2 regions of the Ruminococcus sp. RTP21358st1_G6_RTP21358_211008 genome follow, and region 2 is predicted to be linked to the other one. Evidence: a T-box and tRNA genes for the amino acid it is inferred to sense, from the RefSeq annotation. Region 2 holds a T-box; the other holds one or more tRNA genes.
The links. A T-box is a leader RNA that pairs with one kind of tRNA and senses whether it is charged. The one in region 2 lies ahead of AB5Z12_RS05805 (valine--tRNA ligase), so its partner is inferred to be a tRNA-Val.
Positions count from the first base shown of each region.

Region 1: it encodes a tRNA-Val, which carries the amino acid that the T-box ahead of AB5Z12_RS05805 (valine--tRNA ligase) is inferred to sense. The anticodon was not compared.

Region 1 covers NZ_JBDGDM010000006.1:52,952-68,556, forward strand. The annotation lists gene AB5Z12_RS03725 (Mrp/NBP35 family ATP-binding protein) at 1-220, shown strand, start outside; gene AB5Z12_RS03730 (class II aldolase/adducin family protein) at 336-1,424, opposite strand; gene AB5Z12_RS03735 (LysR family transcriptional regulator) at 1,503-2,414, opposite strand; gene AB5Z12_RS03740 (phosphoribosylformylglycinamidine synthase) at 2,827-6,624, shown strand; gene AB5Z12_RS03745 (sigma-70 family RNA polymerase sigma factor) at 6,893-7,402, shown strand; gene AB5Z12_RS03750 (DUF4179 domain-containing protein) at 7,395-8,543, shown strand; gene AB5Z12_RS03755 (hypothetical protein) at 8,626-10,173, opposite strand; gene AB5Z12_RS03760 (hypothetical protein) at 10,226-10,918, opposite strand; tRNA gene AB5Z12_RS03765 (tRNA-Met) at 11,062-11,135, opposite strand; tRNA gene AB5Z12_RS03770 (tRNA-Val) at 11,154-11,226, opposite strand; gene rhaD (rhamnulose-1-phosphate aldolase) at 11,672-12,505, shown strand; gene AB5Z12_RS03780 (hypothetical protein) at 12,703-12,852, shown strand; gene trpE (anthranilate synthase component I) at 13,128-14,654, shown strand; gene AB5Z12_RS03790 (aminodeoxychorismate/anthranilate synthase component II) at 14,651-15,220, shown strand; partial or broken gene AB5Z12_RS03795 (hypothetical protein) at 15,226-15,285, opposite strand; gene trpD (anthranilate phosphoribosyltransferase) at 15,350-15,605, shown strand, end outside.
Region 2 covers NZ_JBDGDM010000010.1:69,222-84,826, forward strand. The annotation lists gene AB5Z12_RS05785 (lipopolysaccharide assembly protein LapB) at 1-582, opposite strand, end outside; gene AB5Z12_RS05790 (hypothetical protein) at 598-750, opposite strand; gene AB5Z12_RS05795 (folylpolyglutamate synthase/dihydrofolate synthase family protein) at 818-2,125, opposite strand; gene AB5Z12_RS05800 (LTA synthase family protein) at 2,400-4,412, opposite strand; gene AB5Z12_RS05805 (valine--tRNA ligase) at 4,427-7,078, opposite strand; T-box leader at 7,117-7,398, opposite strand; gene AB5Z12_RS05810 (FtsX-like permease family protein) at 7,520-11,590, opposite strand; gene AB5Z12_RS05815 (ABC transporter ATP-binding protein) at 11,598-12,314, opposite strand; gene AB5Z12_RS05820 (hypothetical protein) at 12,568-13,539, opposite strand; gene AB5Z12_RS05825 (GGDEF and EAL domain-containing protein) at 14,116-15,605, opposite strand, start outside.

The sequences.
Region 1 (15,605 bases), on a different contig from region 2:
TCTTGTAGAGAACTACAGCTATGTGAAATGTCCAAACTGCGGCAAAGAGCTGAAAGTATTCGGCGAAAGTCACATTGACGAGATCGCCGCATCCCTGAATGTTCCGGTTCTTGGCAAAATGCCAATCGACCCGGCCTATGCAGCCAAGGTTGACGAGGGCGCCTTTGATGAGATCGATAATCCGTATATCGAAGCAGCAGATGGGGTTATGCCACAGTAAGAGGCTGAGAACACTATAGAAAATCACACAAATTGTGGCATATAATTTGCAAAAAAGATTCTGTGTAAAAACAAGATTGTAACATCCTGTTTTTACCAGAATCTTTTTCTTTTCTTTATTTCTTACTGCGGTAAGCTTCTGCTTCCCAATGGGTAATGAAATAAGTGATCTCATCTGTCATCTGAAGCGGACCGCCGAAGCTTTCTGCATAGACTGCAAGCTTGATGGCATCCTTAGCCAGAAGCTGGGCCTTGGCAGCTTTCCCCTTGTCATCTTCCATAATAAATGCACCAACGCCCTGAACCAGGATCAGTCTTGGCTTTTTATCATTTTCAGTCATAAACGCATCCAGTGCTTCTTTTGCCTGATCAATGTTTTCAATAAATAACGGATATGGACCGCAATATACAATGTGATCAGGAGTGAAAGGCTTCAGAAGCGGTGCGGCAGCTTCTTTATTTTTTACAAAATTATCTACTTCAGCAGCCGGTACAACCTCTACAGCATGTCCGAGCAGCTGGGAAAGCTTCTGTGCAGCAGCCTCTTTTTCCGGGGTAACAGCATCGCTGACGTCAGCTGTTCGTTTTACCTGTTTTTCAAGGGTGGAGATCACGCCATCAAATAAAACACCAATCTCTTCTACGGTATTTGCAGCTACGAAAATACCGTGATTCTGAAGCAGAAGAACCTGAACATCTTTTCCAAATTCTTCTTTATAAGCGTTCATTTTCTCATAACAGATACGTGCAAGAGTGTATCCTGGTTTACAGATGTCGATCCAGAGAACCTCTTTTCCAAGAAGCTGCTCGGAAAGTGCCTTTGCGCCATTGCCGCAGGTCAGACCGTTTACAAGAGTAGGATGAACATGCAGTACATAGGTATATGCAAATAAATTGTGGAGTAATGCTTCCACGCTTGGACGCTTGGTCTTATCTGCATCTGTTACTGCCGCCATTACATCTGCAAGATAGGCAGCTTCACGCTCTGTGTCATTTCCCGGATACTCTGTTTTCATGATCTCATTGAGACGGGCGCGGCTCATCTCAACGAATTCCTCTGCCTTAATGGTGGCAAGCTGTGTACCGGAACCCTTTACATACAGTGTGGTTTCATCTTTGACAGAAGTATTTCCACCGCCTGCAAGAACGTAAGCAGGATTGCTTCCGTAAGTGTTTGACATTTTTACCAAAGTTGAAAGATCCATAAAATTTAATACCTCCCATTGTTTTTTTCATACATCTACATTGTACATGATATGGTAATATTTAGCTATCAAAATATGCTAAAAAGAAGTAGTTTTTGTGCTTTTTGATGAAAAATAGTCAAAAAACTTCTGGGCAGCCTGGGATAAGGGAAGGCTTTCGTGATATACAAGGGCCAATTGTCTGGGCGGAAGCTGCTGCTTCAGGCTGACCTCTATCAGAGAGGTTTCCTGTCCCCGTAAAGAAGCCAGCATGTAATCCGGAACACAGGCAATTCCAAGACCAATGCGTGCCAGATCAATAAGCAGATCATTGCTGTTAAGCTCAACCTCCGGAATCAGATTCTGTCTGTGGGATGCAAAAAACTGATGAAGATATTCACTTGTTGTGCTTTTGGACGAAAGGGTGAGAAGAGGATATTCCATCAGCTTCTTTATTTCCAGGGCTTTTCCTTCAAGTGGAAAGAAGTCCGGATTGGCAACAAAAATATCCCGAAATTCTTTTACCACCTGTACTTTTGTGTGTGCGGTAAGCCGGGAATTGGGAAGATTGCTTACGATCAGATCCACCTGACGGTTTTCCAGAAGCTCCACGCAGCCCATGGAGGTGCTGTTTGTGACCTTGATCCGCACTCCAGGATAATCCTGATGAAAGCGCTTCAGGTAGTCAATCAGAAAGTACCGGCAGATGGTATCGCTTGCCCCTATCCGAAGCTGCCCCTGAAGTCTGTCTTCCTCAAGAAGCTGTGCCTCTCCCTGGGAAAGCATTTCCAGGGCTGGTTTAACATGTTGGAAAAGTATTTCTCCCTCTGGGGTAAGGGAAACCTTCTTGGTGCTTCGGAAAAACAGTTCCCGTCCCAGCTTTTTTTCCAGAGTCTTGATTCCCTGGCTTACTGCAGACTGGGAAATGAACAGCTGGCGGGAGGCTTCAGAGAAGCTTAAGGTGGTGGCAACGTAGTAAAAGCATTTGTATAATTCAAGATTGATATCCATATATAAATCCTCCAAAATCAAACTCGTTACTGTCCACTCCGTGACCAGTAACACGCTTCGCGATGCACAGAAAGACGAACCTTCTTGTGACAAGCACAAGAAGTAGCGTTTGCTGCGCAAACTTAATTCTCGGGTTTTCTGTGAACTTTGTTCACAAAAAAAACCTCGCGGAATATTGTCAGTGAACAGTAACTCAAACTCTGCCATGACTGATGAGCCATGTTTATTTACATATAGAAGTAATAGTAATAAAAAATATAAGATATATTAATTTTACTTATGACAAAACCTATGATACTATAATAAACGAAAATGTGCAAGAATGGCTGCAGTTTTGCGCAGTCATCCATATTTTTTCAAAATGAAAAAGCACACCACACTATGATTTCACATTCACGAAAGGAGTTTTCCAATGAGTAACGTAAGACGAGTATACGTAGAAAAGAAACCATCCTTTGCCGTAAAAGCCAAAGAACTGAAGCATGAGATCAGCTCTTATCTGGGCATTCAGACTGTAACAAACGTGCGGGAACTGATCCGCTATGACGTAGAGAATATTTCCGATGATGTATTTGAGAAAGCATGCCATACCGTATTTGCCGAGCCGCCGGTAGATGATCTTTATCTGGAGAAATTCGAGGCAGCAGATGGCGCACATGTTTTTTCCGTAGAATTCCTTCCTGGTCAGTTTGACCAGAGAGCAGATTCCGCTGTTCAGTGCGTGCAGTTCCTGGATGAAAATGCACAGCCGATCATCCGCTCTGCCACTACCTATGTGATCGAAGGTGACATTACAGAGGAAGAATTCGAGGCAATCAAGAATCACTGCATTAACCCTGTAGATTCCCGTGAGACAGGCCTTCAGAAGCCGGAGACACTGGTTACAGAGTTCAAGGACCCGGAAGATGTTAAGATTTTCGATGGCTTCCGCGATATGGATGAAGCACCATTGAGGGAGCTTTACAGCTCCCTGAACCTTGCTATGACATTCAAGGATTTCCTTCATATCCAGAACTATTTCAAGAACGAGGAGAAACGTGATCCGTCCATGACCGAGATCCGTGTTCTGGATACTTACTGGTCTGACCATTGCCGTCATACCACATTCTCCACTGAGCTTACACAGGTGAAATTTGATGAGGGTGATTATAAAACTCCTATCGTTGATACCTATAACAGATATCTTTCCGACAGAGAAGTCCTTTATAAGGGACGAGACGACAAATTCGTCTGCCTGATGGATCTTGCTCTTATGGCTATGAAGAAACTGAAATCCGAAGGCAAGCTTCAGGATCAGGAGGAGTCCGACGAGATCAATGCCTGCAGTATTGTAGTGCCGGTTGATGTAAATGGAAAAGAAGAGGAATGGCTGATCAACTTCAAGAATGAGACACACAACCATCCTACTGAGATTGAGCCATTTGGTGGCGCAGCTACCTGCCTTGGCGGTGCAATCCGTGACCCGCTTTCCGGACGTACTTATGTATATCAGGCAATGCGTGTAACAGGAGCAGCAGATCCTACTGTTTCCGTAAAAGAGACTCTGAAAGGCAAGCTTCCGCAGAAGAAACTGGTTCGTGGTGCAGCTCACGGCTACAGCTCCTACGGTAACCAGATCGGTCTTGCTACCGGCTATGTAAAAGAAATCTATCATCCGAATTACGTTGCAAAACGTATGGAAATCGGTGCAGTTATGGGTGCTGCTCCAAGACGTGCAGTTATCCGTGAGAACTCTGATCCGGGAGATATCATCATCCTTCTTGGCGGACGTACCGGACGTGACGGTATCGGTGGTGCTACCGGTTCCTCCAAAGTACATACAGAGGCTTCTATCGAGGTCTGCGGCGCTGAGGTACAGAAAGGAAATGCACCTACAGAGCGTAAGATCCAGCGTATGTTCCGTCGTGAGGAAGTCAGCTATATCATTAAGAAATGTAACGACTTCGGTGCAGGCGGTGTATCCGTAGCAATCGGAGAGCTGGCACCTGGTCTTCAGATCGACCTTGACAAAGTTCCGAAGAAATATGCAGGTCTTGACGGTACTGAGATTGCAATTTCCGAGTCCCAGGAGCGTATGGCAGTTGTTGTTGCTCCGGAAGACGTAGAGAAATTCCTTGGTTTTGCAAACGAAGAGAACCTGGAGGCAGTTCCGGTTGCAGTTGTAACAAAAGAGCCAAGACTGGTGCTTTCCTGGAGAGGAAAAGAGGTTGTAAATATTTCCCGTGCATTCCTTGATACCAACGGTGCACATCAGGAGACAACCGTAGAAGTTGAAATCCCGAATAAAGAGGGCAACCTTTTTGAAGAGCGTCCGGACGTAGCGGATGTAAGAGAAAAATGGCTTTCCACACTGGCAGACTTAAATGTATGCTCCCAGAAGGGCCTTGTAGAGATGTTTGACAGCTCCATTGGTGCAGGAAGCGTTCTCATGCCTTATGGCGGTAAAAACCAGCTTACAGAGACTCAGGCAATGGTTGCCAAGGTACCGGTACAGAATGGAACCACCAATACGGTAACCATGATGAGCTATGGCTTTGATCCATACTTATCCTCCTGGAGCCCATATCACGGAGCTGCTTATGCAGTGACAGAATCTGTTGCAAGAATCGTGGCAGCAGGTGGTGATTATAAGAAGATCCGTTTCACCTTCCAGGAATACTTCCGTCGTATGACAGAGGATCCAAAGAGATGGAGCCAGCCATTTGCAGCACTTCTTGGTGCTTATGCAGCACAGATGGGATTCGGTCTTCCGTCTATCGGTGGTAAGGACAGTATGTCCGGAACCTTTAATGACATTGATGTTCCGCCAACACTGGTATCCTTCGCTGTGGATGTTGCCAAGCTTCAGGATGTGATCACACCAGAGCTGAAAAAGGCTGGAAACAAGCTGGTATGGCTTCGCGCTCCGAAAGATCAGTACGATTTACCGGACTATGCAGCAATTATGGATCAGTACGAGAAATTACACAATGACATGCAGGCTGGAAAAGTAGTTTCTGCATATGCACTTGACCGTCACGGTATTGCGGCAGCAGTCAGCAAGATGGCATTTGGAAATGCAATGGGCGTGAAGATCGAGCATAATCTGGATCCAAGAGACTTCTTTGCACCAGGCTTCGGCGATCTGGTTCTGGAAGTTCCGGCTGAAAAGGTTGGTCAGCTTTCTATTACATACACCGTAATCGGTGAAGTAACAGCTGATGGTAAATTCTCCTACGGAAACGCTGAGATCACTCTGGATGAGGCTTACAAGGCATGGACAGGCACTCTGGAGAAAGTATTCAAGACAACCTCCGGCGAAGAAAACGACGGACCAGTTGCCATGGCTGTAAAGACAGCAGATCCAGAAGCAACCTATGAGAATGGTGTTTACAATACTAAGAACATTTATGTTTGCAAGCATAAAGTAGCAAAACCACGTGTATTCATTCCTGTATTCCCGGGAACCAACTGCGAATACGACAGCACCCGTGCTTTTGAGAGAGCTGGGGCTGAGGTTGATGTTAAAGTATTTAAGAACTTAAGTGCAGAGGATATCCGTGATTCTGTGGAAATCTTTGAGAAATCCATTGACCAGGCACAGATGATCATGTTCCCAGGCGGTTTCTCCGCTGGTGATGAGCCAGACGGTTCTGCGAAATTCTTTGCAACTGCCTTCCAGAATGCAAAGATCAAAGAGGCAGTTATGAAGCTGTTAAATGAGAGAGATGGTCTTGCACTTGGTATCTGTAACGGATTCCAGGCGCTGATCAAGCTGGGACTTGTTCCATACGGTGAGATCTGCGGACAGAAAGAGGATTCTCCTACACTGACCTATAACACCATCGGACGTCATATTTCCAAGATGGTTTACACAAAGGTTGTAAGCAACAAGTCTCCATGGCTGCAGAAAGCCACACTTGGCGGTGTATACTGCAATCCGGCTTCCCACGGTGAGGGACGCTTCGTAGCAAACGATGAATGGCTTGCTAAGCTCCTTGCAAACGGTCAGGTAGCTACCCAGTATGTAAATCCAAACGGAGAGCTGGATCAGTCCGAAGAATCCAATATCAACGGATCTACCTATAACATTGAGGGTATCACAAGCCCGGATGGACGTGTCCTTGGTAAGATGGCACACAGCGAGCGCCGCGACAATGGCGTTGCAATCAACATCTATGGACAGCAGGATATTCAGATCTTTGAGTCCGGTGTTGAGTACTTCAAATAAATAAGTAAATAAGAGTATGTGAGCTGGCATTTGTGAGTGAATAAATTGCAAATGCCAGCTTTTTCTATATTTATTAAAAATCTCCGACCGTGTAAAATATTACACATATCTAATATTCTTGTTTTTATGCTTAGTATTCACTCATCATGGGCGAAAAATTATATTCGATGAAATATTCTCCCTGCCTTTTCCATCTAATGTATGTAAAAGGAAATACAGCAATATATTTCGTGTACTGCAGAACACAAAAAAAGGAGCGAAAACCCTTATGGAAAATTTGGTGAAAAAGGCAAAAGCCGGAGATTCCGGTGCATTTGCACAGCTCATCCGGATGAATACCCAGAGCATGTACAAAGTAGCCTGGGCCTATCTGAAGAATGACGAAGATGTGGCAGATGCCATACAGGAAACGATTTTAAAGTGTTATGAGAAGCTTTCCACTTTAAAAAAGGATTCTTACTTCAAAACCTGGATGATTCGGATCCTGATCAATAACTGCAATGAAATGCTTCGGCACAAAGGCCGCGTTTTTCCTACGATGGAAATGGAAGAGGGAATCTTCGAGGAACCTGGCTATGTAGACTGTGAGTGGAAGGAAATCCTGGCATCCCTGGAAGAGAAGTACCAGGTGGTGATGCTTTTGTATTACAGCAAATCCCTTAGTGTAAAGGAAATTGCCGCTCTTCTGGAAATCAGCCAGAATACAGTGCTTACAAGGCTCTCCAGAGCCAGAAAACAGCTTCGTGCAGAGTATGAAGGAGGATATATTCATGGATGATAAATTGTTTGATGTTTTTTCAGAAGAAACAGAAGTGCCGGAATGTGTGCTCAGGCGTGTAGATGAGACATTGGAAATGATAGAGAATTCGGCAGAGTCCGATAGAGGGTATCAGAAAGAAGAAAAAACGGGAAAAGTAATAAATGGCACTGACAGAATGGGAAAAATTGGTACACGGAAAAACTGGAAGCGCAGTTTGATCTTGACATTTGCGGCAGTGATGGTATTTGGTGCCACTGTTTTTGCTGCAGAGAAGTATATAGGCATTTCCAGTTTTTTTCAGGAAGTTGGAAATAAGATGCCGGAAGAAGCCAAGGAGCTGATTGAAAAAGATCCGGTGCAGCAGGAAGATGGAGATTCCATTCTTACTTACACCGTGAAGGAAGCCCTTTGTGATAAAAACAGTGTCCAGGTGGTGGTGGAAGTTACAGCGAAAGAAAGAGGCAAGTATCTTCTGGCAGGACAAGATGCCTTGAATGAGGATCCTGTAAGAAATCTTGGAATTGAAAGTGATAAGACAATAGAAGAATATGCCGCAGAAAAAGGACTGACCATCGTAAAGGTCGGAGCCAGCTTTGATTTTGATTCAGATCTGGGCATTGAAACAGCAGTGGGAAATTATCGAAATCTGGAAGATGATGTAGTAGATTTCTATTCTTCCGCGGTAAAGACAAATGAGAGTAAGAATCTTACCGTTTCCTGCATCGGAACTGCCACGCTTCCTGATGCTAAGTGCGTTGATGATGTGATGCGTACAAACATTACTTTTCAGCTGGAAGATAAGAGCCAGGGGAAAAGTATGACCTATGTGCCTGTGGATGGTGAAGGGATAACTGCAGATGGAAAAGTAAAGATCCTGTCCGCAGATATAGAAGAAACAGAAGTGGGCGATTACGTCACAATCCATTGCATCTTCTTAGAAGAGTGCGACAGTATTTCCCTTGATGTAATGGATCTGAATGGAAATCTGTGGCAGCTTTCCGACCTTGGCGGTGGTTCAGAGGTGGCAGAGTCTGGAAAAGAAGCCACCTTCCAGAGAAGCTATCAGAAAACGGACCTTGCCGACGAAATCGGAATACGGGGATATGACTATGAAACGAATACCACGTATGAGCCGGTAAAAATGAAGCTTAAAAAATAGAATAATCGAAAAAAGTCCCCATTCACTGTTTTTTGCAATTAAAACAGTGGGATGGGGACTTTTTTGATTTGTTAAATTAAGATTATCCGAACTTTCGCATATTACTCAGATCGGAAAAATCAATCATTTTGATTTCTTCAACGTTGCCGGTTGAAGCCATTGGGCAAACGGCGTAGTTTCGCGTCTCATTTCCTATAGTAAGCTTTACCACATAATGCCATATGGACCATGATGGAGAGCCAACCGGATAATCACCAAAGCAATAATGAATATCATCAAATCCACCGACTAATTCAGCGAACTCACCGAGAATTGCCGGTGATGTGCTAGAGTCCCAACGGTAAGTTACAAAAAATGGAGCATTGGGATCTGCTGCCAGAGAGACTGTATGATCGTTATATCTGGTTAAATATTTAAAGCGGCCTGGTTCTCTGAGGTAGGCACTTATAGCGTCCATCTTTTCAAAAGGAGTCATATCGGTAGTTGTAGTTTTGTTAATAATGTCAATCATCCATGCGTTTTTTGCCTGTTCATAATCCAGAACATTTAATGTCACTGTATTTGCAACCGTATAACCTGATAATGAATATTCCCTGAATTCTACAGTGTAGGTTCCTGCTTCGGAAAAATGCACGTATTTGATATAACCGCCTTTTACTTTCTCTAATGAAGTAGTTTCTGAGTCATTGTTTTCTAAAGGAATATCATCAAAGAAACGAGATGAACCACTTCTGTATGCGCTGGTCCGAGAGTCATTTCCATTAAAAATACAGGAAAAAGAGTTCGGATCCGGATTGTCTGTCTTTATAAAAAAAGGTTTGGGACAATCGGTGTAAATATCTGCCTTCTGTTTGTCCAGACCATAAATTTCATATGTATATTTAGCTGGTGCAGTTCCTTCTTTATCGTGTGCAGGCAGATCAGCTTTGGGAATCGGTGTGGGTGTAGGAACCGGTGTGGATGTAGGCGTTGGTGTAGGTGTAGGGGTTGCACTTTGGTGGGTACTGTTTGTCTCTCTGTTTGTTGTGCAATGGCCTGTAGAAGACCATTTGGAATAGTATTTTTTTCCTTTAACAGTCATGTAAGTGCGGGTTTGCATATAATATGTAGTCCCGGCACGGAGGCCATTGAGACAAATTGTGTTGTTTTTGTTACCTTTGACTGTTATAGTTTTTGCATTTTTTAGTTTTGAATTAGTGGCATAGCGCAGCTGGTAACCACTGGTCTGGGAGGTTTGTCTTTTTACTACTACAGTTGCAGTTGCTGTTTTTGCATAGATATTCATTATCTGGGCTTTCGGCGGTAAAATAACAAACTGTTTTTTAGCAGTGCCGGTATAAGTGCCTTTTCCAATAATCTGAACCGTGTAAGTTCCTACTTTTTTGCAGCCTTTAGAGTACTTTACAATATAGTTTTTCTTTTCCTTCAAGACTTTTCCTTTATAAGTTACTCTTACTTTTGGACGCTGTACCTTTTTATTATAAGTAAGCTTTGTGGCTGATAATTTAATCCTGGTATTTTTCACATTTACCCTTGCTGCGGCAAATACCTGGCTTGAACTGCAAAACAGAAGCAGTAAAATGATGAGGCAGAGGTGAATCTGCCGGTGTAGATGATGATTTTTTTTCATGGCTTTTTACTCCTTTTATATGATAAGTTTATTGAGTTTTGTAAAAATATAACTATTTATGACCAGACCGCAGCAGCCATTTCTGGTCAATCTTTTTTACCTCATCATCTGCAAACCGGATATGCAGTCTGACGGAATTGGACAGCTGTACGATTTCCTCTACAGTACCTTCCCCAAATTTGGGATAAGTTACCACATCGTTTACCTGGAATTTTATTTCGCTATGTTTGGCGCTTTTGTAGGCCTGTTCACGGCGGTAGGTGTCCCGGATGGGAACTGTCTTGTCATGGATAGGGTTTTTCAGAGCTTTGTCATAATTGTGCTTCAGAAGGCTTTCTCCGATTCTGTAATAAGGAGTAGGCGCGGCGCCCACAAGAGAACAGCAGTATTTCCAGGCGCTCCCATGCTTTCCTGCCTGCCAGTTATACTGCGCCGGGATTTTCATATTGTATTGCATATAATGGGCGTATTCGTGCTTATAAAGATCCAGGCGATCCTCTTTGGAAAGAGGCTTCTTTACGGCATAACCAATAAACAGAAGGGAAAAATAGAAGCTTTCTTTTTCGTGGGCAGAAGCCGGGGTATAAGAGCCAAGTACAGCTTCATCGTAACCAAAGCGGATAGGTACAGAAGCCCCCCGAAGACCAAATTTGCGGTCAAGAGTCTGGAACAAAGCGCGAATCTGAGCTTCGTGGATGGTAGTTTCATTATCAAGAAGTTTACGGATAGATGGGGCAATATTCATGCAGTTACTCCTTTAAAAATTATTAACTGGAAAAATTGCGTGCCAGGTTTTATGGCGTTCATGAGCAAGTAGCGAAGCAGACCTGGAATGTCCGATTTACTGATGGACAAAAAAATAGATGCTGCAATCTGCAACATCTATAATAGCGAGAGGGGGATTCGAACCCTCGACACCGCGGGTATGAACCGCGTGCTCTAGCCAACTGAGCTATCTCGCCATATTCATTTCATAAGTATGGGGCCTACAGGGCTCGAACCTGTGACCCTCTGCTTGTAAGGCAGATGCTCTCCCAGCTGAGCTAAGACCCCATATACAAACTGTGAAATTTATTTCTCTCCCGCAGCTCGCTTTGCTATTATACTATCAACTGTCGCAAATTGTCAACAACTTTTTTTACTTTTTTTCAAAAAATTTAGAATTATATTTTTTTACTATTTTATTGGAAAAAAAGGCTCTAGAAACAGAAATTTTTATTTTGGGTCCTTATTTGCAAAAAGCGGAAAACAATTTGGCAAGTAAGGTTCTTTCCAAAATGAGAATTGGTGTTATACTGAGTCTGTAAACAAGAAGAGCAAACAAAAGCATACCGGATACCTGTAAGAAGAAAAAGAACGGACGCAGCGTATTCGTATGGTCTCATAAGAAAGGGCTCACAAACACGCCCTGAGACCATAATTGCGATCAGCTGACAATTGTTTTTCCTATTAGGAAACGTCAGTTGGCGATACGAAAAATAAAAGAGGAGAAGATGGTATGAAGATTTTAGATTCCAAATTTATGAAGGGCTTTATCAAAATGGCGGACGATGGTTTCCAGCAGGGCTGGCATGAGAGAAACGGTGGAAACTTAAGCTATCGTCTGAAAGCAGAAGAAGTAGAAATGATCCGTCCCCGTCTGAATGCACCAGGCGAGTGGCAGCCTATCGGCACAGAGGTGCCGGGACTTGCAGGAGAGTTTTTCCTGGTAACCGGAAGTGGCAAATATTTCAGAAACATAGCAGTTGACCCGGAAGCCTGTCTTGCAATCATTGAACTGGATGACAAGGGTGTTAATTACAGGATCCGCTGGGGACTGGTAGAAGGCGGCCGCCCAACCAGCGAGCTTCCAACCCACCTTATGAATCATGAGGTAAAAAAGAAGCTTACAAACGGCAGACATCGTGTTATTTATCACGCACATACAACCAACACCATCGCATTAACCTTTGTCCTTCCACTGGACGACAAGGTATTTACAAGAGAGCTGTGGGAGTCTGCAACAGAATGCCCGGTTGTTTTCCCGGATGGCGTAGGCGTTGTAGGCTGGATGGTACCAGGCGGAAGAGAAATTGCAGTAAAAACAGCGGAGTTGATGAAGAAATATGACGTTGTCATCTGGGCACATCACGGAATGTTCTGCTCCGGTGAGGACTTTGACTTGACCTTTGGCCTTCTCCATACAGTAGAGAAGTCCGCGGAAATTCTGGTGAAGGTAATGTCCATGGCACCGCGTAAGCTTCAGACCATTACTCCTGATGATTTCCGCGCAGTAGCCAAAGACTTTCATGTTACTTTACCGGAAGAATTTCTTTATGAAAAAGAGCAATAAGTAAATTAATATAATGAATGTGAGATCTGTCTGTGATGAGAAAATTCACAGGCAGATTTTTTACGTTAGAGGAAATCAATTTTAATAACTGTTTATAAAATGTGGAAAAATTGCTTGACAATTCATTGCCTGTATGCTATTTTAAATAAAAATTCAATTCAACGAACTAAACCGATGAAGCGGGAATAAAAACAATCGTGCACCCACAGAGAGTCCGGGAGGCTGAGAGCCGGGCGGTAAGGCAGTTTGTTAAATGGGCCGCTGAGGGCGCATGGAAAGGCAGAATGTGTGCAGAACAAATGCAGAGAATTGCAGAAGAAATGCAAACATATCTGATTGAAGCATGAAAGTAGATTCTGCAGAAGCCAAGTATTATGCGACGTAGGACATACGTCAGTTGTCAGGAATATGATGGTATTCCGTTAAGAGCACGATTTTATCGTGAAGCAAGGTGGCACCGCGGGTGAATATTCAGACCCGTCCTTGACAGATATGGAAATTCTGTCCTGGACGGGTTTTTTGTGTACTAGAAAATTACTCCGTGATGTTCCTGTTACACCTAAAAACGCTCTGCGAGGATGCGGCGCGTGCACTGTTCAGGTAATAAATCGGGAGGTGTTCTATGTATCCAACGTTTGAAAAAATCAGGGAAATGGCAGCAGGAGATTACAAAAGAATTCCAATCTGCAAAGAGTTATACGCAGACAGCTACACACCAGTAGAGATGATGCGGATTCTGCAAAAGGCAAGTCATCACTGCTATCTGCTGGAAAGTGCCAGCCAGAGCGAAGCGTGGGGCAGGTATTCTTTTCTGGGATATGACCCTTCCATGGAAATCACCTGTACAGACGGAATCCTGCGGATTCGAAAAACCAGTAAGACGGAAACTTTTGGTAGAAGCGGCAATGCTGCAGAAAGCAGTACAGAAAGCAGTACAGAAGAGGTTCGACAGGTTGCCCATCCAGGCGATGCTATCCGTGAAATCATCAGTCAGTACAAAAGTCCGGTTATGGACGATATGCCCACATTTACCGGCGGTCTGGTAGGTTACTTCTCCTACGACTACATCAAATACAGTGAGCCGAAGCTGGAGCTAAAAGATAAGGAACAGCAGGATTTCCGGGATCTGGATCTGATGCTGTTTAATGATGTGATCGCATTCGATCACTACCGCCAGAAGGTTCTTCTCATCACAGGTGTGATGACAGAGGATCTGGAAAAGTCCTATAAACAGGCCTGTAAAAAACTGGAAGAAATGACAGCGCTGATCAAAAAAGGGGAGAAAAAAATCTTCCCTCCGATCAGGCTTAAATCTGAAATCAAACCTCAGTTCCCTAAAGAAAAATATTGCCAGATGGTGGAAACAGCGAAGCATTATATCCACGAGGGCGATATTTTCCAGGTGGTTTTGTCAAACCCCATGAGGGCAAAAGCAGAGGGCAGCCTGTTTGATACTTACCGTGTTCTGAGAGCCACCAACCCATCCCCCTACATGTTCTATTTTTCCAGTGATGACATTGAAATCGCAGGTGCATCCCCGGAGACACTGGTGAAATTAGATCACGGCAAGTTAAGCACTTTCCCACTGGCAGGAACAAGGCCGCGAGGAAAAACACCGGAAGAGGACAAAGCACTGGAAGCTGATCTTCTTCAGGATGAAAAAGAGCTTGCCGAGCACAACATGCTTGTAGATCTGGGAAGAAACGATATTGGAAAAATCAGTGAGCTTGGCAGCGTAAAAGTGGAAAAATACCTGACTGTGGAACGTTATTCCTGTGTCATGCACCTGGGTTCCACAGTAACAGGAACTATCAAAAAGGGCAAAGATGCCATAGACGCAGTGGATGCCATCTTACCTGCAGGAACCCTTTCTGGGGCACCGAAATTCCGTGCCTGCCAGATCATTCAGGAACTGGAACAAAGCAAGAGAGGCATTTACGGCGGTGCAATCGGATATGTGGATTTCACAGGAAATCTGGATGTGTGCATTGCAATCCGTCTGGTATATAAGAAAAAAGATGAAATCTGTATCCGGTCGGGAGCCGGAATCGTGGCAGACAGCGTACCGGAAAAAGAATTTGAAGAGTGCCAGAATAAGGCAAGAGCGGTGGTAAGGGCCATCAGCCAGGCAGAGGAGGGATTAGAATGATTTTACTGATTGATAATTACGACAGCTTTTCCTATAACCTGTATCAGCTGATCGGGTCCGTTAATCCGGATATTCAGGTGGTTCGAAATGACGAAATTTCCCTGGGAGAAATAGAGAAGTTGGTACCGGAAGCAATTGTTCTTTCCCCGGGCCCTGGAAGACCGGAGGAGGCAGGCATCTGTATTCCGGTGATCAAAGAGTTCGCTGGAAAAATCCCAATTCTGGGTGTGTGTCTGGGACATCAGAGCATCTGCGAAGCCTTTGGCGGAGTGGTTTCCTATGCAAAAGAACTGAAGCATGGGAAAAGAGATGAGATGATCCAGTGCGGTCCCAATGTCCTGTTTAAAGGACTCCCGAAAAAGTTCCCGGCAGCAAGATATCATTCCCTGGCAGCAATAGAAGAGACTCTTCCCGAAGAGCTGGTTGTGACAGCCAGAGCAGAAGATGGAGAAATCATGGCAGTGGAGCATAAGGAATATCCGGTTTACGGTGTGCAGTTTCATCCGGAGTCTGTTATGACTCCCGATGGAAGGAAGATGATTGAGAATTTTCTAGAGCGTGTTTGAAAAAGGCTTTCTGCAAGATGTGCGTCACAATTTGTGGGAGATTGCGGGAATGATTTTTCAAACACGCTCTAGAAGCGCAAGTCAGATTTGACAATTTATAAAGGACAACATCAGAGAGGAGCAGAAAAAATGATCAGAGAAAGTATTATCAAATTATCGAAGAAACAGAACTTAACCTATCTGGAAGCAGAAGAGGTAATGGACGAGATTATGAGCGGAAAAGCTACTCCGGTACAAATGTCAGCCTATTTGACTGCTCTGGCGTTGAAAGGGGAAACTATTGATGAGATTACCGCTTCCGCGGCAGGCATGAGAGCACACTGCATCAAGCTGCTTCATGACATGGATGTACTGGAAATCGTAGGGACTGGTGGAGACGGCTCCA
Region 2 (15,605 bases):
AGTTGTATTGGTCTTATCAATACGAGCCGCCTTTTTCAAGGTTCTTCTTGCCTTGCCCCAGTCATGATTCTTCATATAGATCAGCGCCAGCAGGTGATAGCCTTTGATCAGCTTGGTATTCTGGTTCAGAATTTTGCGAAGCTGAATAGCAGCCATATCCTCATGGCCTTCCCTGCAAAGAGCCAGGGCATTATTATATTTTCTTATTGTCTCATTAATAGCATCCAGTTTATTCGAATTCGCCTGAAGACGATTAATATATTCATTCGCAATATTCCGGGTAGGCTGCAGATTCTTACTGATCACCCACTCGCTAAGAGCAGCAACCACCTCTCCCATTTCAAAATACACAAGACCCAGAAGATTTCTCGCCTGGATATTTCTCTTGTTAAAGGTAAGGCTCTGCTTCAGACAGTTAACAGCTCCTGAAAGGTCTCGGATACTTGCCTTCTCCAAGCCCTGATTGTAATAAAGTTTGGATAGATACTCCACCTTTTTCTGGATCAGGACGTTGCACCCGCAATGAGGACAGTAATCCAGATCCTTGTCAGCCAGGAACGCGCCGCAATTCATACAGTTCATTAAGTATCTCCTATTCTATTTCATCCTGCGTCCGCTTTTGGACTCCCTGAGCATTTCCTGAAGAATGTCCAGAATATCCGTCAGCTCTCTATCGTAAATAGCCTCTTCCGCGTCTGTCACATCCAGACAGGGCTCAAATTTCTTCAGTTCCTCTTCGTAATCGATCATAAAATTCCTCCACAGATTTCCGGAAAATCAACCAGAAATCCCATGTTTTCTTTTTCCTGCAGACAATTTACTTTTTCAACAAGAGTGTCTTAATCTCTCCCACCAGGTAAAGAGAACCCACGCAGAACAGCATTCCGTCCTCTCCTTTGGCCTCGTGAGCCATATGAAAAGCTTCTTCAATATTATCAGAGTTTCCAACATCCTTACAGCCTTCTTTGCAAAAGATCTCTGCCAGCTCCGCAGACGGCACCTCACGGTATCCCCCAACCTCTGTGGTCACAACTTTACGGAATTTTATCCTGCTGCAAATTGTATGGATCATATCCTGGTAATCCTTATCATTCACCGCAGAAAATAAAAGTGTCAGCGGATACTCCTTCTGAAACCGCTCTGCAGTCTCCACAAACCTGCGCACGCCATCCTCATTATGTGCACCATCCACGATCACACCTGGCAAAATAGTCTCCATTCTGCCCTGCCATCTGGTATTTGCAATTCCTGCCTGCAGCTGTTCCAGCGTCACCGGAATCCTGTCTTTCAGCACTTCCATGGTAGTAAGCGCCAGAGACGCGTTCATCACCTGATACCATGCAATAAAAGGAATATGGAACCTGGTATCCCCATAATAATCGTCCTCCAGGGAAAAATCAATGCCGTCTTTATTATTTCCCAGTACCTTTGCTCCAGCCTGAACTACTTTATAAGCCGGACTTCCAAGCTCCTTTGCCTTCGCAGCGATTACTTCTGCCGCATCCTTGTCATTTCCATCATAGATTACAGGAACTCCCGGAACAATGATTCCAGCCTTCTCCCCTGCAATCTCTCTTACCGTATTTCCCAAAAACTGCATATGATCCAGACTGATAGATGTGATCACGCAAGCTACCGGATTCTCTACCGCTGTAGTCGCATCCAGCCTTCCGCCAAGCCCGGTTTCCAAAGTCACATAGTCCACCCCTGCCTCTGCAAAGATCACCATTCCCATAAGAAACAGCATCTCAAAATAAGTAGGATGGTAACTTCCTTCAGCCACAAGCTCGTCCGCCAGCACTTTCACTCTCTCAAAAGCTTTCAAAAAGGTGTCATCATCAATATTCACCTCATTGATCTGAAACCGCTCGTTGATCTTCACCAGATGGGGAGACGTAAACAGACCGCAGGAATACCCTGCCTCCCTGAGAATAGATGTGAGAAACGCACAGGTGCTCCCCTTCCCATTCGTTCCCGCAACATGTATCACCTTAAACTTCTCCTGTGGATTTCCCAGTCTCCTCAGGCATTCCTTCGTATGCTCCAGGCTGTTCTTTTTTGTAAACTTCGGAGTCTCCTCAATATAAGCAACCGCTTCCTCATAATTCATAATCTTAACCACCATTTATCTATTGTATTTCGTCCGTAACTTTTCATTCTCATAGTAAGTCTGGCAGAATATACTGCCTTCTGAATAGTTCCATTCCTCTACCATTATATAATAGTCACACCAGAAGTCCACCCCTAATCGTAACTTTTTATCCGACAAACCTCGCACAGAAGAAATCAGAGAGGTTCCGAAAAAATCTCATACGGCAGAATTTGGGGTTAAAAAGGAGAGGACACAGTCTGAGCTCCAGCGGAGCAAATTTGTCCTCTCCTTTCTTCGTGAAACGTTCCTACCTGGAATTCACTTTCCACTGACTATCATACAATGCATAAACCGCTCTGTCAAAGCTCTTGCTAAGAGCCTTCCTCGTCGAACTGTTACTTCTCTGTACAACTGCCAGTCTGTCAAAATCCGACAGCTCCGTACCCGAGATCACCAGCATGTTCGGACTTACATATGCCGTATCATACCACTCTCCATTCAGCTTCACCTGACTGGACGGGGTGAAATTCGTGCCTTGGATATAATAAGTCCAATCCGTATCCGACACTAACCGAATGGAATCTAAGGTCACATCGTAAAGTCCCATCCGCATCTTCGTTCTCTCAAAAGGATTTTCTCCTCCATAAGCATATCGCTGACCGTACAGCACATCATACTGCAGTGTCTCCAGATCGACCTGATAATTCTTGGTATTTCTTCTTGCCTGATGATATTTCATGATCGTACCCTCATGAATACCAACTCTGTCCAGAACCTCTGCTGCGATCTGATAAGAAGCCAGATTCTCATCCTTCTTGGTAAGTCCCATATTATCCCAGATTACATACTCCGTCTGGAAAAGATACTTATTTTTCAGATCTTCCACAGTCAGTCCCATAGTAGGCAGATGATCCCCATACATAACCAGGATCACATCCTCCGGATAGTCTGCCAAAGCATCTGTTAACTCTTTCACAAACTGATCCATCTCATGAATCTGATTCACATAGTACTCCCATTTACAATTCAGCTCATCCGTAGGAGAACCGGAAACTGTAATAGAAGGATTATCCAGAATGGGCTCGCTTGGATAATCGCCATGTCCCTGCACGGAAATGGTATACACATAATCCGGACTGTCAGTAGAGTCCAGACACTTAATGATCTCATCCGTCAGCACACTGTCTTTTACCCACCCAAGAGGATTCTGTAGGTTCTCATCTGCCATATACTCTTCAGAGGTAAAGGTGTCAAATCCCAGATTTGGGAAAACAGACCTTCTTCCATAGAAGTTGGCTTCATTATTATGTACCGCATGTGTGGAATACCCCAGATTTTTCAGAACATAGGGCACACTTTCACAGGTAGTCTCCTTAAGAATACTCTTATAAGGATATTCACCTGGTCCAAAATAGTGAAGACTCATACCTGTAATGGTCTCAAATTCCGTATTTGCCGTACCGGCTCCAACAGAAGGAACCTTGTAATATCCGGAAGAATACTCTTTCATCAGCTTTCTGAAGTTCGGGATTGGATCTTCAGAAATATCCAGGTAATTTACCAGTGTCGGATCAAAGAAAGACTCAAGCTGAAGGAACAGAATATTCGGTCTCTTTCCATCCTCTTTGGTCTTTGGAAGATTGGACTCTGTCTTCTCGATCCGGTTAATCTCATCCTCAGAATAATCTCTCGGCTCACTGATACCTGTATTAAAAATAGTAGTCGCCAGACAATAAGGATAACCATAATCCTCATAAGCAAACGCGATATTGCCAAAATAATTAGACAAAACCCTTTTTTCAAGAGCCAGCTGTGTCACGCCTCCAAAAGCCACAAAACCAGCAATTACCAGCGGAATCACATACCGGTACTTAATCTTCTGCTCATACTTCGGTCCCTTGACCAGTAGGATCAAAAGCCCCAGTACAACAAGTCCGATCAAAATACATCCGATCACCACACCATAAAACGGCAGATATTTCTGCATGATCGCAATACCATCCGTCAGCATATGCAGATCCGGTCCGGTAAATGGTGTAACACGGTTCATCAGAAGAATACAGTTTACGATTCCAAGAAACAGCCAGAAAACGGAAACCACAACTCTCCAGAAGCACCGCCTGTGAAACAGATAAACGATCAGCATTGTAGTAAAAATAAACATCGTATTATAAGCAAATACCAACGGTTTTCCCGTCATATAATCCCAGGCCTCCACTACAGAGTGGCGGCACAGTGCCTCTATAAGGAAATAGAGCACTGCGCACCAGAGTGCCTGGAGAATCAGGGAAATCTTATTGCAAAATTTGCTCAGCTTCATGCAAAATCTCCTTTTTATCTCTTAAGCTGCTCAAGCTGTGTTTCAACCTTTTCTTTCATCTCTTTGTACTTCGCAAGCTTCTCCTTCTCTGCATCAACCTTGGCAGCAGGAGCCTTATTTACGAAATTTGGATTATTCAGCATTCCCTCACAGCGGGCGATTTCCTTAGTCAGTCTCTCCTGCTCCTTTGTCAGTCTCTCAAGCTCTTTTTCCTTGTCAACAAGGTCTTCCAGAGGCATATAAACAACTGCATTGGAAACAACAACAGAAACTGCATCCTCACCAATACCAGTCTTATCCTGCTGAACATGGATTTCTTTTGCAAAAGCAAGGTTTGCAAAGGATTTCTTGCTGTTCTCATACATCTGGCAGATAGCAGCATCTTTTCCAACAATGATCAGATGTGTCTTTCTGTTCTGCGGAACATTCATGCTGGTTCTTGTGTTACGGATGCCGCGGACAACCTCCTGGAAGCTTCCGATTGCAAGCTCAGCCTCAGGAGAATTCCACTCGTCCTTATATACCGGCCAGTCAGAGATCATAATGGACTCTTCCTCCGGAAGCAGTGTGCAGTAGATTTCCTCTGTGATAAATGGCATAAACGGATGAAGCAGCTTCAGTCCCTGGGTCAGCGCTGTGCGAAGTGTCCAGAGAGCCTCGTTTGCTGCCTTTGGATCCTCTTCAGCCTTCCACAGACGAACCTTGGCGATCTCAATGTACCAGTCGCAAAGCTCGTCCCACAGGAAATCATAGATCTTCTGAACTGCAATACCCAGCTCATATTTTTCCATATTGTCGGTTACTTCTTTGATCACATTGTTCAGTCTGGAAAGGATCCATTTGTCCTCAGCGCAAAGAGAACCAATCTCCGGCTCCGTTACATCCTTTCCTTCCAGATTCATAAGAACGAAACGGGAAGCATTCCAGATTTTATTTGCAAAGTTACGGCTGGATTCTACACGCTCCCAGTAGAAACGCATATCGTTTCCAGGTGCATTACCAGTCATCAGGGTAAGACGAAGAGCATCTGCGCCGTACTTGTCGATTACTTCCAGAGGGTCAATACCATTTCCAAGGGATTTACTCATCTTGCGTCCCTGGGAATCTCTTACCAGACCATGGATCAGCACATGATGGAACGGTGTCTTTCCAGTCTGCTCAAGAGCAGAGAATACCATACGAATAACCCAGAAGAAAATAATGTCATATCCGGTTACCAGCACATCTGTTGGATAGAAGTACTCCAGTTCCGGTGTCTTATCCGGCCAGCCAAGTGTGGAGAATGGCCACAGAGCAGAGCTGAACCAGGTATCCAGAGTATCCTCGTCCTGATGAAGATGTGTGCATCCGCATTTCGGACATTTTTCCGGCATTTCTCTTGCAACTACAGTCTCACCGCACTCATCGCAGTAGTAAGCCGGGATTCTGTGTCCCCACCACAGCTGACGGGAAATACACCAGTCACGGATGTTCTCCAGCCAGTGAAGGTAAGTCTTGTCAAAACGCTCCGGGACGAATTTCAGATCTCCATCCTCAAGAGTCTTGATAGCAGCTTTTGCCATTTCATCCATCTTTACAAACCACTGAGGCTTGATCATCGGCTCTACAGTTGCATGGCAGCGGTCATGAGTTCCAACGCTGTGATTGTGCGGAACAACCTTTACCAGAAGACCAAGCTTGTCCAGATCCTCTACCATGGCTTTTCTTGCTTCGTAACGATCCATGCCGGCGTATTTACCACCCAGCTCATTGATGGTAGCATCATCATTCATGATGTTAATTTCCGGAAGGTTGTGTCTCTTTCCAACCTCGAAATCGTTAGGGTCATGTGCCGGTGTGATCTTTACGCATCCGGTACCAAATTCTTTATCAACATACTCATCGGCAATAACCGGGATCTCTCTGTCTGTGAGAGGAAGCTTCAGCATTTTGCCAACAATGTCTTTGTAACGGTCATCATCCGGGTTTACTGCAACTGCAGTATCTCCAAGAAGTGTTTCCGGACGTGTTGTTGCGATTTCCACGAATTTTCCTTCTTCTCCAACAACCGGGTAATTGATGTGCCAGAAAAATCCGTCCTGATCCTCATGCTCAACCTCTGCATCGGAAATGGAAGTCTGGCATACCGGACACCAGTTGATGATACGGGAACCTTTGTAGATGTAGCCTTTTTCATATAACTTGATGAAGACTTCCTGTACAGCCTTGGAGCATCCCTCATCCATGGTGAAGCGTTCTCGCTCCCAGTCTGCAGAAGCACCAAGCTTCTTCAGCTGGTTGATAATTTTTCCGCCGTACTCTTCTTTCCACTCCCAGGCATATTCCAGGAATTTCTCACGGCCGATTTCTGCCTTGTCGATGCCTTCTTTTTTCAGTTTCTCAGTAACCTTAACCTCTGTAGCAATAGCTGCATGGTCAGTTCCCGGCTGCCACAGTGCTTCGTAGCCCTGCATTCTCTTGAAACGGATGAGAATGTCCTGCATAGTTTCATCAAGTGCATGTCCCATATGCAGCTGTCCGGTTACGTTTGGCGGCGGCATAACAATGGTAAATGGTTTCTTATCCGGGTTTACTTTTGCATGAAAATATCCGTTGTCCATCCATTTCTGGTAAAGACGTTCCTCGATTCCTTTTGGATCGTAGGTCTTTGCAAGTTCTTTGCTCATGATTTTCCTCCTAAAAAAAGAGCCCCTCACACAATTGTGTGAAGGGCGAAATTAACGCGGTACCACCTTCATTATGTGCAAAATGCAAAGTACTGTTTCCCTGAATTCATTTACAGTCTTCGCTCTGTTGTACACATATCTCTTTCCTGTAACGCTGGAATTGCGTGAAAACTTACTGCAGATATCACTGCTTGTTCAGTTTCCCGGCTCAGAAGCTACCTTCAGTGAATGCGGATCTCAAAATGTCTTCCACCACAGTTATCCCTGGACATTTCTCTCTGGGAGGGCATTTACTTACTCCTCTTCTTCAACGCTTTTCGCTGCAGCGGTCTGATCTCCTTGTAAATATCCGGAAAAAGCCGCCACTTTTATGGATATAACTATAATTGCATTCTTCCGGCTTGTCAAGCTAATTTAAAAATTTCACAATTACAATAATTTTTATTCCACACTCTTTAAGGATTCCACCATATCAATGGTTTTCAGCTTAAAATGCATCACCCCATTCACCACAATGGAAAATATGCTTGTCAGAATTCCACTGTATAAAAAGCTCAACGGCTTAATATTACGTCCAAACATAACTGCATCCACCTCAACCGTAGTAATCACATACCTGTGAATGAGAATTCCAAACACTGCTCCAAACATAATTCCAAGCACTGTCAGGATCACGTTTTCCCGAAGCACATACTGGGAGACCTCTCCGTCATAGAAGCCAAGCACCTTCAAAGTTGCCAGCTCCCTCTGTCTTTCTGTAATATTGATATTATTCAGATTATACAATACCACAAAAGCCAGCATTCCTGCGGAAACGATCAGCACCAGGATCACCGCATCCAGAGTGCTCAGCATACGGTCAACCTGTGATGCCAGACTACTGGTATAACTGATGCTGAGAGCACCAGGATTAGCAAGGATCCGGCTTCCTGCCATTTCCAGATCATCCTTGCAGTCTTCCTGCATAGTAAACACAATGTTCTCATACTCCGGCTTTTCCCCGAACGTCTGCTCATAAACCCTGGGCGTCATATAAAGGTAATGGCTCATATAATTCTCTGTGATCACAGCCACCCTCACCTTATATTCCTTATCTCCCTTTTTTAGGGGAATCATATCTCCCACCTTTAATCCCAGCAGGGATGCTGTTTTCTCGGAAATAGCAGCACCTTCGTCGGTAAGCTCATATGTTTCCCCGGTAATACGGTTCTTTAAGGTTACATCCCTTGCAAACTCACTCAGGCTCTCTGGCACAAACAGATAAATACTGACGCTGGAGCTGCCTTTCGGAGCACTGATCTTCGTCATCTGTACCCGATTGCAATGGGCGATTTGCTCATTTTCCTTCATATATTCAAACAGCTCTGCATGTTCTTCCTCTGTAGCATCGCTGTCCTCAATCACCATTCCGTCATAATGCTGAAGCTCCCGGTACTGAATAGCGGCAATATCACTGATGGAATCCTGAATCCCAAAGCCAACCAGCATCAGTCCCATGCTTCCTGCAATTCCAAAGACCGTCATGATCAGGCGCTTCTTGTAACGGAAAAGATTTCGAATTGTGGACTTCCAGGAAAAGCTTAAATGCTTCCATATAAATGTGAGCCGCTCCAGCAATACCCGCTTGCCCTCTTTCGGAGCCGGTGGGCGCATAAGAGAGGCCGGTGTCTCCTGCAGCTCCTTTCCACTTGCGAAAAGAGTGGCTCCAACTGTACATACAACAGAGGCTGCGGAAGCGATCAGTGCGAAGCCAGGCTGATAATCAATGGAAATGGTATTTGCCACGTTATGATACATAATTCCATAAGCAGTTATAATAATGTATGGAATGATTTTCTCTCCGATCAGCATTCCCAGCACACTGCCAAGAAGAGTTGCAAAAAATGCATAACAGATGTATTTTGCTGCAATAGCAGACTTCTTATATCCCAATGCCTTCAAGGTACCGATCTGGGTTCGCTGCTCCTCCACCATACGAGTCATAGTGGTAAGACTGATCAATGCCGCTACCAGGAAAAAGATGACCGGGAAAACCTGACCGATGTTTCGAAGACGATCTGCATTATCACCGTAATCCGTATATTCCGGAAGAGCCTCCCTATCTGTGACCATCCACTCCGGCATTTCCAGATCTTCCAGCTCCTTTTTCGCATCATCCAGCTTCTGCTGATTCTCGGCAATCTCATCCTCAGCATCTTTTTTGGCGTCTTCGTACTCTTTCTTTCCGTCTGCAAGGTCTTTCTCGCCTTTTTTCAAGTCTTTAGCCGCATCCTGAAGCTTTTTCACATTGTCTGTAATCTCTTTTTCACCGTCTGCAAGCTTCTTCTCATTGTCTGCGATTTCTTTCTCACCATCGGCAAGTTTTGCCTCATTTTCTGCAATCTCTTGCTCACCGGAAGTAAGCTTTGCCTCATTTTCCGCAATTTGCCGGGCACCGGAATTATACTGTTCCAGGCCGGAAGCATACTGCGCTTCGTTGTCATTCAGCTTTGCCACATTGGCATCCAGTTCCGCCTGTCCTGCTGCCAGGGTCTCTGCATTGGAATCAATTTCTTTCTGGGCTTTATTCAGTTTTTTCTTTGCTGCCTTTAACTGCTTCTGACCTTTTTCCAGTTCCTGTTCCCCTGCCTCTATCTCAGCTTTCGAGGCAGCAAGAGTATTCTCCTGTTCCTGAATCTGAATCCATCCGGCATCAATCTGTGCCTGACCTGCTGTTATCTGTTCCAGACCAGCATTCAGCTCGCTTTCTTTCTGCGAAAGCTGGGAAAGTCCATCCTCGACTGTTGCAAGCCCGCTTTCCAACTCACTTCTGTTCGCTGCAAGCTGCTGCCGCTGACTCTCAATCTGCGCTTCACTTGCCTGAATCTGCTGGGTTACCGCCGCCTCCTGTTCTTCCAGTGCAGACACCTGAGCTGCCAGAATATCTATTTCCTCCTGGGAAGCATCCGGATTTTCCAGTGCTGCTTTGTAACTTGCGCGTACTATCTCAAGCTGGCTCTGCAGCTCCATCAGCTGAGCTTTTGCACTTTCCAAAGCACTTATTCCATCCTGAAGCTGGGCTTCTCCTGCTGATACCTGGGAAAGTCCATCTGTAATCTGCTGCTTCTGGACATTTAACTGGGTTCTGGTACTTTCGATCTGCTGCTGTCCGGCAATGATCTCCGCTTTTGACTGATCCAGTTCACTTTGCTTTGTTGTCAAAGTCTGCTTTGCGGCTTCTAACTGCTGCTCGCCTGCCTCAATCTGGGCTTTTCCATCTGCAAGTTTCGCTTTATTTTCATCTAAAGTCTTCTGATTTTCCTCTAATTCTGCCAGACCACTGGTTACCTGCTTCTGCGCGGAATCAAGCTGAGCCTGTCCGTCAGCAAGCTGGGCTTTTGCTGCATTTACCTGACTCCATCCATCATCCAGCTGGCTTCTGGCAGTGTCAAGCTGGCTTTTGCTGGAGGAAAGCTGACTCCTGGCAGATTCCAGCTGACTTTTTCCATCAGCAAGCTGCGCTTTCGCATCTTCTAACTGGTTTTTCCCATCAGCAAGCTCTGTCTTCGCATCTTCCAGCTGTTTTTTTCCATCGGCAAGCTCTGTTTTTGCGTCTTCTAACTGGGATTTTCCATCTTCATACTCGTTCCTGCCGTCTTCTAAATCCTTTTCACCTTTATCCAGCTCTTCTTTTGCGTCAGCAAGCTTTTCATCTGCCTCTTTTTTCCCATCGTCCAGCTTCTTCTGGGCATCATTGATTTCCTCCTGTGCATCCGCCTTCACAGCTGCAAGGCGGATCTGACAGCGATCATCTGCTATGTTTTCAACACGGTCTTTGATCTTGGCGATCAGATTCTCATAACCGTCTGTATAACTTGTAAGACCCTTTGCTCCATGAACGGTCACATAAATCTGCGTATAAATTTCCTGGTCAAAATCTTCTGGGAGCACATATCCAAATCCATTGACTTCACCAGTTCCAAGGGTGGTATTTCCTCTATTAAAGGAAATATAAAGAGGACTTCTTCCAGTTCCCACTACCGTATATTCTGTGGTCACAAGAACGGGGGAATCTCCTTCTTCACGCAAAGCCACCTTATCTCCTACCTTATATTCATTGGAAGAAGCAAATGTGCTATCCAGAAAAATCTCTCCACTTTTTTCCGGAAGGCGTCCCTCCTGCACATCCAGTTTATTCACTGTGTCATTTATGGATTCAATGTGAAGAACCTTCTGCTTCTGGCCTTCCCCGCACATCACATCGGTAGACCAGGCACCTTCTGCGGACTCGATGCCATCTATACTTTCTATGGAAGAAACATCATCAGATGTCAGGCCCATTGTGCCCACAACCTTGATATCCATCAGGCTGCTTTCGTCATAATAGGCATCTCCGGAATAGCGCATATCCGGCGAGGAAGCCTGAATACCGGAAAAGAAGGCCACTCCAAGAGCCACGATCAGAAGAATGGAGATAAACCTGGATTTGCTTTTTCGGATCTCCATCCAGAATTCTTTTCTTAATGCTTTCATCTCTCACCTACCACTCAATTTCTTCTACCGGGGTTGGGTGGGCATTCAAAGTCATCTGTGCCACCTTGCCGTTTTTTATTTTAATCACGCGATCTGCCATAGGCGTCAATGCAGAGTTATGAGTGATAACCACTACTGTCATCCCCTTCTGGCGGCACATATCCTGTAAAAGCTTGAGAATCGCCTTACCAGTCTGGTAATCCAGAGCGCCTGTTGGCTCATCGCAAAGGAGCATCTTCGGATTCTTGGCAAGAGCTCTTGCAATGGAAACTCTCTGCTGTTCACCGCCTGATAACTGGGCAGGAAAATTTCCAAGTCTGTCTTTCAGCCCCACCTCTTCCAAAACAGTTTTCGGATCCATGGGGTTCTTACAGATCTGTCCTGCCAGTTCTACGTTTTCCAAGGCTGTCAGATTGGGAACCAGATTATAAAACTGAAAAACAAATCCAATATCGTCCCTGCGGTAGCTGGTGAGCTGGCGGTTATTGTATTTCGCTATATTCCTTCCATCTACCCAGATCTGACCGCTGGTGGCAGTATCCATTCCGCCCAGAATATTCAGAACCGTAGTCTTGCCAGCACCACTGGGCCCTACGATCACGGCAAACTCGCCTTTAGCTATGTTAAAGCTGATCTCATCTACTGCGATTATTTTTACTTCTTTCGTTCCATAAATCTTAGAAACCTTTTCAAGGTGAATATAGTTTTCTGTGGTACCCTGCAATTTATCACACTCCTGTTTTTCAAATATATTTCAATTTTAGTATAGCATTGCAGGTTTTTTTGTTCAATCAGAGAAAGTATGAAATTTCTATAAAGATAACTATACGTTACTGGTCACGGAGTAAACAGTAACAATTATACCAATCGCGTAGGATATGAATTCAAGTGTGCAGTTATAAAAATTATAGTTATTTCAAAAACAGCCTCTGACTTTCCCAGTAAAAAAGTCAGAGGCTGTTTTTCTTTCCTGCTCATCAATTGCAGAATATATAATTACAATCTGCATATCCGTATTTCATAAGGCGTGGAGAATATACATACCAGTATTTATCTGAACTGGAATCAATTACTACCACAGTATCACCGGTATTCAGTTCACCAATCTCATTTGCCGCATCATATCCCATAGCGGATCGAAGAGCCAGATATCCGGTAGGCACTTTTACATACAAGGTAGCATATGCATTTCCACCCACCAGATAATCTTTGTTTACAAATCCATTGGTATCATATTTCGGGGAATACACATACCAGTACTGGGAATCACTTGTGTCCAGAAGCTGTACGGTATCGCCGGAATATAATTCCCCGATTTCATTGGAAGCATCATATGCCTTCATATTGCGAAGTGCCAGATAGCCCTTGGCTACACTGACCGTTCTTACTTCGCCAAAATAGCTGGAATCTGTATCCAGTCCCTCTTCTCTGTACAGGTACTCCTGGTTCACATATCCATAGCCGTCCAGTTTCGGGGAATACACATACCAGTACTGAGAATTGCTACTGTCGGAAACCCAGACGGTATCTCCCGAATAGAGCTCACCGATTTCATTAGATGCATCATATTCCGGTGCATTGCGAAGAGCCAGATATCCGGTGGAAACGCTTACGGTCCACATTGTATTATAGGAAGATACGGAAGATGTCACAGAATCCAGATAATCATTATTCACATATCCGAAATCGTCATACTTAGGAGAGTATACATACCAGTAACCAGTGGCGCCAGTATAATCCAGTACCTCCACCAGATCACCACTGTAAAGTTCTCCGATCTCATTACCGCTATTATAGGATGTATCTGTCCGCAGAGCCAGATATCCAGTAACAACATTCACACGGTAAGTATTACAGGAAGCCTCTGCCTCCTGCGTAGTTCCGGGAACTGAAAATGCAAGGGCTGCAGCTGCAAGAACAGGTATGCAAATCTTCTTCATTTTCGTCATAGAAAAATCCCCCTTCATATAGTCGTTGCTGTCCACCCCATGACCAGCAACATACAATTTTCTGAAAAAACACTTTTTTCATGTATTTATATATGAAAATTATAACGGATTAACCATGGCTTTTCAACTCCGTTTTTCTTATTATACACCACCTGACTCTGTTTTTTGTAATGCTTCATTTCCATCTTCTGTGCCATAATTGCGCAGCATAAAACTGTCCTCTACAGCTTCTTTCATATTGGTAGCGTCTGCATAATTATTATTCAGGATTAGCTTATCTAAACCATAGCAGGTCTACCCTTTAATGTAATGATCAAATTCCAGTTTAAAGCTATACCGATCTGTATCGGGGTCACTTGCAATAGACGAAAGACTAGTACATCGCTTCGTAAATAACTATACCAATCACGTAGGATGTGGATTCGAGTGTGCAGGTATAAAAACGTAGGCGTAGCGGGCTACGCCGAGGCTTTTATACCTGTGCAATCGAATTCACAGACAAGTGAGTGGTATAGTTATTTCGAAAACGATGTACTAGTATTTCCCTTAGAGCGTATAAAAAAGCGCTTATCAGAATTATTTTTTCAGACAACCGTAGCTGCCTGTCTTATCTTTTCCATTGAAATATTTCTTTGAAAATTCCTCCGCCGGACAGGGTCTGGAATAATAGTATCCCTGAAGCAATTCCGGCTTATAAGTCTGGACAACGGAAAGGATTTCCTTATTCTCCACCCCTTCCACACAAACCTTTATTCTGGTCTGCTTACTCAGATTCATAATATATTCCAGAATCGCCTGATCCATCTCATCATCCTGAATGGAACGGACAAAAGTATGATCGATCTTGATCCACTGTGGTTTCAGCTTGCGAAGCAATGCAATGGAAGAGTACTCCGTGCCGAAATCATCCAGTGCCATATTGATCCCCATATTTTTAAAATATTCAAAATCATCCCGAAGGCCATTGGGATCCGATACCTTACAGCTCTCTGTAAGCTCCAGGATCAGCTGCTTCTCCGGTGTGCCAGATTCTTCCACGATCCGTGTCACCATTTCCCTGAAGCCTTCCTGAAGTATCTGGATATAAGAAACATTCACGGAAATTACAAAATCAGGATTCTCCATGCGCCACAAGGCCGCCTGGGCAAGTGCCTCATTCAAAAGCCACTCTCCCACCTGTCTGATGGTTCCGTCTTCCTCCAGGATCGGAATAAATTCCATTGGGGAAACCAGGGTTCCATCCGGCAGATAAAAACGCATCAGAGTCTCAGCACCATAAACCTCCTGAGTCTCTCCGTTCACCAGAGGCTGGTATACCAGTGCAAACCCTCTGCAATTATTGGCAACAGACTCACGGAGAACTTCCTGCAGTCGGAATTTCTCCACTGTTTTTCTGTGCATTTGTCCGGAAAACTGCGCAATGCTACCACGTCCCACTTTCTTCGCCTGCTCAAGGGCGTATTCCACATTTGCATGCAAAGTCTCGAAATCCTCTGCATCCTGTGGAAAAAAGGCCACTCCGCAGGAAATTGTCAACTGGATCTCCAGATTCATCTCCCTGGGGACTTCCTCCGAAAATCTCTGCACTTCCCGGTAAATCCGGTCAAGCGCACTCTCGGATTTCTCCGTGGTAATACAATAGAATTTACCTCCTGGTCCTCGATAAGAAATAACGCCCTCCATACTCTGACATTTCTGTCCCAGACGCTGCAGCACCTCATCTCCTACCAGATACCCAAGAATATCATTGATTCTCTGAAGTCTGTCCACATCAAAAAGAAGAACCGCACCTTCCATTCCATGACTGATAAATGACGGAAGCTGCTTCTTCAGCTCATGAAACGTATATAAACCAGTGGGCTGGTCAAACTTGGCATTCACACCAAGATTCATCATCGTGCCAACAAAAAGGCCAAGGCTTCCATCCGCATTCCGCTCCACAATTCCCTGGCACCTTACCCATACATATTTCCCATATTTATTTAAAGCCCGGTATTCACAATTATGCCGGTTGCTTTTCCCCTCAAAAATACGACCGATATCCTCCAGAAAAATATGCTGGTCTG